DNA from 2 places in the Streptomyces sp. B21-105 genome. Region 1 is predicted to be linked to the other one. Evidence: riboswitches for the same ligand, from Rfam matches in the RefSeq annotation. Region 1 holds a riboswitch; the other holds the start of a gene.
What was found. A riboswitch is a leader RNA that binds a small molecule or an ion and turns the genes downstream of it on or off. The one in region 1 is predicted to bind S-adenosylmethionine.
Positions count from the first base shown of each region.

Region 2: it holds a riboswitch for S-adenosylmethionine, as region 1 does, so the genes downstream of both, thrC (threonine synthase) here and QA802_RS12330 (aminotransferase class V-fold PLP-dependent enzyme) in region 1, are expected to answer to the same signal.

Region 1 is NZ_JARUMJ010000001.1:2,728,120-2,731,524, forward strand. It holds gene QA802_RS12325 (Lrp/AsnC family transcriptional regulator) at 1-108, shown strand, start outside; gene QA802_RS12330 (aminotransferase class V-fold PLP-dependent enzyme) at 439-1,803, opposite strand; SAM riboswitch class IV at 1,984-2,100, opposite strand; gene trpD (anthranilate phosphoribosyltransferase) at 2,220-3,284, opposite strand.
Region 2 is NZ_JARUMJ010000001.1:4,299,198-4,302,602, forward strand. It holds gene QA802_RS19270 (MoaD/ThiS family protein) at 421-696, opposite strand; gene thrC (threonine synthase) at 693-1,994, opposite strand; SAM riboswitch class I at 2,013-2,175, opposite strand; gene QA802_RS19280 (glucosyl-3-phosphoglycerate synthase) at 2,379-3,323, shown strand.

The sequences.
Region 1 (3,405 bases):
AGCATCAGCAAGATCCCCGGGGTCGAGGGGACGGACACCCACGTCGCGTTCCGCACGTACTCACAACACGACCTCGAAGCCGCGTTCGCCATCGGGCTGGACTCGTAGGGGGCGGGGGGGCTGCGCAGTTCCCCGCGGATGGGCTCCGCCCCGGGTACGGGGGGCGCCGTTGCTCCCGGCCGCCCGGGGCGCGGGTGCGGTCGGGTTGGGCGCGCAGGTCACCGCGCCCCTGAAGGGGTTGCCCCCGGTCCCGGATGCAGAGGAGCCGTCGGCCCCGGCGCCCAGGCAGGGGCATCCGCGGGCCGCGCACGGGTGCGGGTGCGGTCGGGCCGGGCGCGCCCCTGAGGGGGTTGCCCCCGGCCCTCGCCGGAGCAGGCGCCGTCTCGCACGGGGCGGCCTGGTCCGCCCCCCCTCACAGAGGGGCCGTCGTTCGCGGGGTCAGGTCAGGGCCGGGACGCAGCGGCCGTCTTCTGTGCGGTACTGCCACTTCGCTCCGTCGGTCACCAGTTCCCGGACCGCGGTCACGAAGCGTTCGACGTGCTCGTCGGGCGTGCCCGCGCCGAAGCTCACGCGGATGGCGTTGAGGGACTTCTCGCCCGGAGCCGCCTCGGGGGCGCCGCACTCGCCCTGCGTCTCGGGGGCGCCGCCCAGGAGGGTGCGGACCAGGGGGTGGGCGCAGAAGAGGCCGTCGCGGACGCCGATGCCGTACTCGGCGGACAGGGCCGCGGCGAAGTGCGAGCTGTTCCAGCCCTCGACGACGAAGGAGATCACGCCGACGCGCGGGGCGTCGTCGCCGAAGAGGGAGAGGACCCGGACCTGCGGGACCTCCGCGAGGCCGGTGCGCACCTTCTCGATCAGGCGCCGTTCGCGCGCGACCAGGGCGTCGAAGCCGGCCTCGGTGAGGGCCCGGCAGGCGGACGCGATGGAGTAGGCGCCGATCACGTTCGGGGAGCCGGCCTCGTGGCGGGCCGCACTCTCGTGCCACTCCACGTCCACGCCCCCGTCCTCGCGCCGGGTGACCTTGCGACTGGCGCCGCCGCCCGCGAGGTAGGGGTCCGCCGCGACCAGCCAGTCCGCGCGGCCGGCCAGCACGCCGGAGCCGAAGGGGGCGTACAGCTTGTGGCCGGAGAAGGCGATCCAGTCGACGTCGAGATCCTGGACCGACACCGGGTGGTGCGGGGCCAGCTGGGCGGCGTCCAGGACGATCCGGGCGCCGTGGGCGTGCGCCGCCGCCGCCAGCTCGCGCACCGGCCACAGCTCGCCGGTGACGTTCGAGGCGCCGGTGACGCAGACCAGCGCCGGGCCGTGCGGGTCGCGGGCCGCGAGGGCCCGCTCCAGGGTCCGTACGGCCTGGCCCGGGGTGCGCGGGGCGTCGAGACAGGTGACCCGGGCGTCCTGCCACGGCAGCAGGGCCGCGTGGTGCTCGGTCTCGAAGACGAAGACCTGGCAGTCGGCGGGCAGGGCACGTGCCAGCAGGTTGAGGGAGTCCGTCGTCGAGCGGGTGAAGACCAGCTGGTCGTCGGGACGGCAGTCGAGGAACTCGGCGACGGTCCCGCGGGCGTTCTCGAAGAGGTCCGTCGAGAGCTGGGAGAGGTAGCCGGCGCCGCGGTGCACGCTGCCGTAGTACGGGGCGTAGGCGGCGACGTCGTCCCAGACGCGCTGGAGGGCGGGGGCGCTGGCCGCGTAGTCGAGGGCCGCGTAGGCGACCTCGCCGCCGGTGACGAGCGGGACGGTGACATCCCGTCCCAGAACGTCCAGCGGGGCACAAACAGGGCGGACGACGGCAGCGGTGGAGAGGGACATGGCGAACTCCCGTGAGAGGAAAGGGGGACCGCCGTGCGAGCGGCGTGGCTCGAGCACGGTGGAAGGGTGGGAAAGGGTGTGCGGAGGCGGGGCTCGACGCCCTAGCGCATTCGCTTGCTCACAGGAGACTCCCTCGGACGACCCAGGACCCCTGGCGTTCTCACTCGAAAGAGTGCGAGGGATCCGCGCTTGCCGTGGACCTCGCTGCCCACAGCCTGGTCTTCACCCGGGGCACCCCGCCACGGACGGAGGGTTGCCGGACAGTCGGCCGGGGCCTCATGACTGTCACTCATGACCTGATACAGGAAACTACGCGAGCCGATCACGGTCCCGCAACCCGTGTCCGGATGGCGGGACCGCAGCCGATCACGGTCCCGCAACCCGTGTCCGGATGGCGGGACCGCGTCTCATGGGCGTCAGGCGTTGCTGGCGGCCACCCAGCGCTCCAGCGCCCGCTTGGCCGCCCCGGAGTCCAGCGACTGAGCGGCTCGTGCCATGCCGGCCCGGATCTCCTCGGCCAGCGTCCCGCCGCCCGGCTCGAGCGCCACGAGCGCCGCCGCCGAGTTCAGCAGCACGGCGTCCCGCACCGGGCCGCGCTCGCCCTCCAGCAGACGGCGGGCGACCTCCGCGTTGTACGAGGGGTCCCCGCCCCGCAGTGCCTCGACCGGCACCAGCTCGAGGCCGACGTCGCGCGGGTCGAAGGTCTCCTCGGTGACCTTGCCGTCGCGCACCACCCACACGTGGGAGGTGGCCGTGGTGGTCAGCTCGTCGAGGCCGTCGTCGCCCCGGAAGACCAGGGAGGAGTTGCCGCGCTCGGCGAAGACACCCGCGACGACCGGCGCCATGAGCGGATCGGCGACGCCGACGGCCTGCGCCCGCACCTTGGCGGGATTGGTCAGCGGGCCGAGGATGTTGAACACCGTGCGGATGCCCAACTGGCCTCGCGCCGCGCCGACATGACGCAGCGCCGGATGGAACTTGATCGCGAAGCAGAAGGTGATCCCGGCCTCCTGCGCCACCTCGGCCACCCGGCGCGGGGTCAGCTCCAGATTGACGCCGAGCTTCTCCAGCACGTCCGAGGCGCCGGACGCGGAGGACGCGGCCCGGTTGCCGTGCTTGACGACCGTCGCGCCGGCCCCGGCCACGACGATCGCCGACATCGTGGAGATGTTGACCGTCTTCGCGCCGTCGCCGCCCGTGCCGACGACGTCGACGGTCGGCCCCGGCACCTCGATCAGGTTGGCGTGCTCGTACATCGCCCGGACCAGCCCGTTGATCTCCTCGACGGTCTCGCCCTTGGCCCGCAGCGCCACCACGAACCCGGCGATCTGCGCGTCGGTCGCCTCGCCGCGCATGATCCGGTCCAGCGCCCAGAACGTGGCGTCCGCGCCCTGGTCACGGCCGTACAGCAGGCCGTTCAGCACCTCGGGCCAGGAACGGCCCGCCGCGGTGTCGCCTCCAGCGGGGGTCACAGCGCTCATAGCCGCTCCTGCGTGTGTCGTAGAACAGAGTGAACCCCACCCTATCCAGCCCGCGGGCACGGCAAAGGGCCCCGTCCGACAACCGGACGGGGCCCCTTCTACCGTGGCGTGGCGACGCCTT
Region 2 (3,405 bases), 1.6 Mb from region 1:
GACCCACACTTCATGGATCCGGGTCAGACCTCACCCCCCAGTTGGTTGGGGGCGTGCGCCGGAACGCGTCGACCGCGGCTGAATGTATCTGCCCAACTGCCGTCTGCAACAGGTCAGTCGGACGAGAATTCTGGACGTACGGGATCCGGAATGTGGCGCAAATTCGCCAGAATTCAGGGCAAGTCGGGCCCTGTAAATGCCACAAAAGCCACAAAAGCAGCGCGCACTTTGGCTGCTTCTTGTCGGGCGCGGGCGGAAATAAAAGGCCCCGGGACCCGTGATCAGGACCGGGTTCCCCAACTGTACCGCGCTCAACCACACTGAATTGCCCCCTCCGCTTCTATCGCGGAGAGGGCAATTGCGTGAACTCTCGGTAATCGCTGTTACCTACGGTTACTACCGGCGGGTACTGACCGTCGGTCAGCCACCGGCGACGGCCGGAATGATCGATACGCCGGCGCCGTCCGGAGTCGCCGTCTCGAGGCCCTGCTCGAAGCGGACGTCGTCGTCGTTCACGTACACGTTGACGAACCGGCGCAGCTTGCCCTGGTCGTCGAGGACGCGCGCGGCGATGCCGGTGTGGTTCTTCTCCAGGTCGGAGATGACCTCGCCGAGGGTCACGCCCTCGGCCGGGACCTCGGCCTGACCGCCGGTGTAGGTGCGCAGGATGGTCGGGATGCGAACAGTGACGCTCATGATGCGAGGCCAGCCTCTCGGAAAGAGTCCAGGTTGGGGCGGATGGTCGCGGTGAGTCCGGTGCCGGCCACCGCGTCCAGGGTCTTCAGGCCGTCGCCCGTGTTCAGGACGACGGTGGTCTTCGTCGGGTCCAGCAGACCGTTCCCGATCAGCTTCCTCGTCACGCCCACGGTCACACCGCCGGCCGTCTCCGCGAAGATGCCCTCGGTCCGCGCCAGCACCTTGATCGCGTCGACGATCTGCTCGTCGTTCACGTCCTCCACCGCGCCGCCGGTGCGCCGGGCGATGTCGAGGACGTACGGGCCGTCCGCCGGGTTGCCGATGGCCAGCGACTTGGCGATGGTGTTCGGCTTCTGGGGGCGGACCACGTCGTGCCCGGCCTTGTAGGCCACGGACACCGGGGAGCAGCCCTCCGCCTGAGCGCCGAAGATCTTGTACGGCCGGTCCTCGACCAGCCCGAGCTTGATCAGCTCCTGCAGACCCTTGTCGATCTTCGTGAGCTGGGAGCCGGACGCGATGGGCACCACCAGCTGCTCGGGCAGCCGCCAGCCGAGCTGCTCGCAGATCTCGTACGCCAGCGTCTTCGAGCCCTCGGCGTAGTACGGCCGCAGGTTGACGTTGACGAAGCCCCAGCCCTCGCCCGCCGGGTCGCCGATGAGCTCGGAGCAGAAGCGGTTGACGTCGTCGTAGTTGCCCTCGATGCCGACGAGCTCGCCGCCGTAGATCGCGGCCATGACGACCTTGCCCTGCTCCAGGTCGTGCGGGATGAACACGCAGGAGCGGAAGCCGGCGCGGGCGGCGGCGGCGCCCACGGCGCCGGCCAGGTTGCCGGTGGAGGAGCAGGAGAGCGTGGTGAAGCCGAACGCGCGGGCGGCCTCGATGGCCTGGGCGACGACCCGGTCCTTGAAGGAGTGCGTCGGGTTGCCTGAGTCGTCCTTGATGAAGAGCTTCCCGGCGTCGACGCCCAGCTCGCGGGCCAGGTTGTCGGCCTGCACGAGCTTGGTCCAGCCGGGGTTGATGTTCGGCTTGTCGGCCACGTCCGCCGGGACGGGCAGCAGCGGCGCGTAGCGCCAGATGTTCGCGGGCCCCGCCTCGATGCGCTTACGCAGCTCCTCCGTGTCGTAGGAGGAGAAGTCGTACGCGATCTCGAGCGGGCCGAAACACTCCTCGCACGCGAAGACCGGACCGAGGGGGACGCGGTGGCCGCACTCGCGGCAGCTCAACGCGGTGGCCGGACCGAGGTCGACAGCGGAGGACGTCGTAGAGTCGGTGGTGCTTGCAACAGTCTGCGCAGCCATGTGAGGCGAGGCCCTTTCTCCTCATCTTCCTCACGACGCACTTCGCCGTGAGACGGATTTGGCACCTTCCCGAGCCGGGAGCCTCGCTGAACGATCAACACTGATCGCTGATCTACGAGAACCGACTGGAGGGTTGCCGGGGCTTCATCGGGCCGTGTCCCTCTGCCCCTCTGGATGAGCGGTATTCGGTTGTTGATCTGTGCGCGCCGATCACCCTGACATGCGATGGTCACCGGCGTTGTCCAAGACTGTAACCGAAGGCCAGGACAGTTGAGATAGTCGTCCGAACCGCGAGACGGATCACGCAGGACCGTACGCGCCGAGAGAATGCCGCGAGACGCGAGACGCCGAGAGACGCCGAGAGAACACAGAGGAGCCGCCGACGTGCTGGAAGAAGTCGAGCGCTGGCTGAGCACCCGCACCTGGTCCCTGACGGACCGCCCGCTGCACCGCGTTCTCGCCGCGAAGCAGCGCACGGGCCAGTCGGTGAGCGTCGTGCTGCCCGCGCTCAACGAGGAGGCGACGGTCGGCGACATCGTCGCCGTGATCCGTCACGACCTCATGCGGCAGGTCCCGCTCGTCGACGAGATCGTCGTCGTCGACTCCGGATCGACGGACCGCACCTCCGAGGTGGCCGCGGCGGCGGGCGCGCGTGTCGTACACCGCGACGAGATACTCCCCCGCATACCGGCCGTGCCCGGCAAGGGCGAGGTGCTGTGGCGTTCGCTGCTGGTCACGCGCGGGGACGTGGTCTGCTTCATCGACGCCGACCTGCGGGAGTTCTCCTCCGACTTCGTCTCGGGGATCGTCGGCCCGCTGCTCACCGACCCGGACGTGGACCTGGTCAAGGCCATGTACGACCGCCCGCTGGGCGGCGCGGCCGGTCAGGGCGGGCGGGTCACCGAGCTGATGGCCCGCCCCCTGCTCAACATGCACTGGCCGCAGCTCGCCGGGTTCGTGCAGCCGCTCGGCGGCGAGTACGCGGCCCGCCGGAGCCTGCTGGAACAGCTGCCCTTCCCCGTCGGGTACGGCGTGGAGCTGGGCATGCTGGTCGACGCCCTGCACCTGGTGGGCCTCGACGCCCTCGCCCAGGTCGACGTCGGCGTGCGCAAGCACCGCCACCAGGACGGCCAGGCCCTCGGCCGGATGGCGGCGGCGATCTACCGCACCGCCCAGCTGCGGCTCGCGCGCGGCCACCTCGGCCGCCCCGCCCTCACCCAGTTCGAACGCGGCCCCGACGGCTTCGAGCCGCACACCCACTCCGTGGACACGGAGGAACGCCCGCCCATGACGGACATCGCGGAGTACGCCCACCGCAGGGCGGCCTGAGCACGTTCGCCGCGCGGCGACAACTTCTGCCGCGCGGCGTCAACGTGTGCGCCACGCCGCACGGGCCCGTGACGCCGGAGCA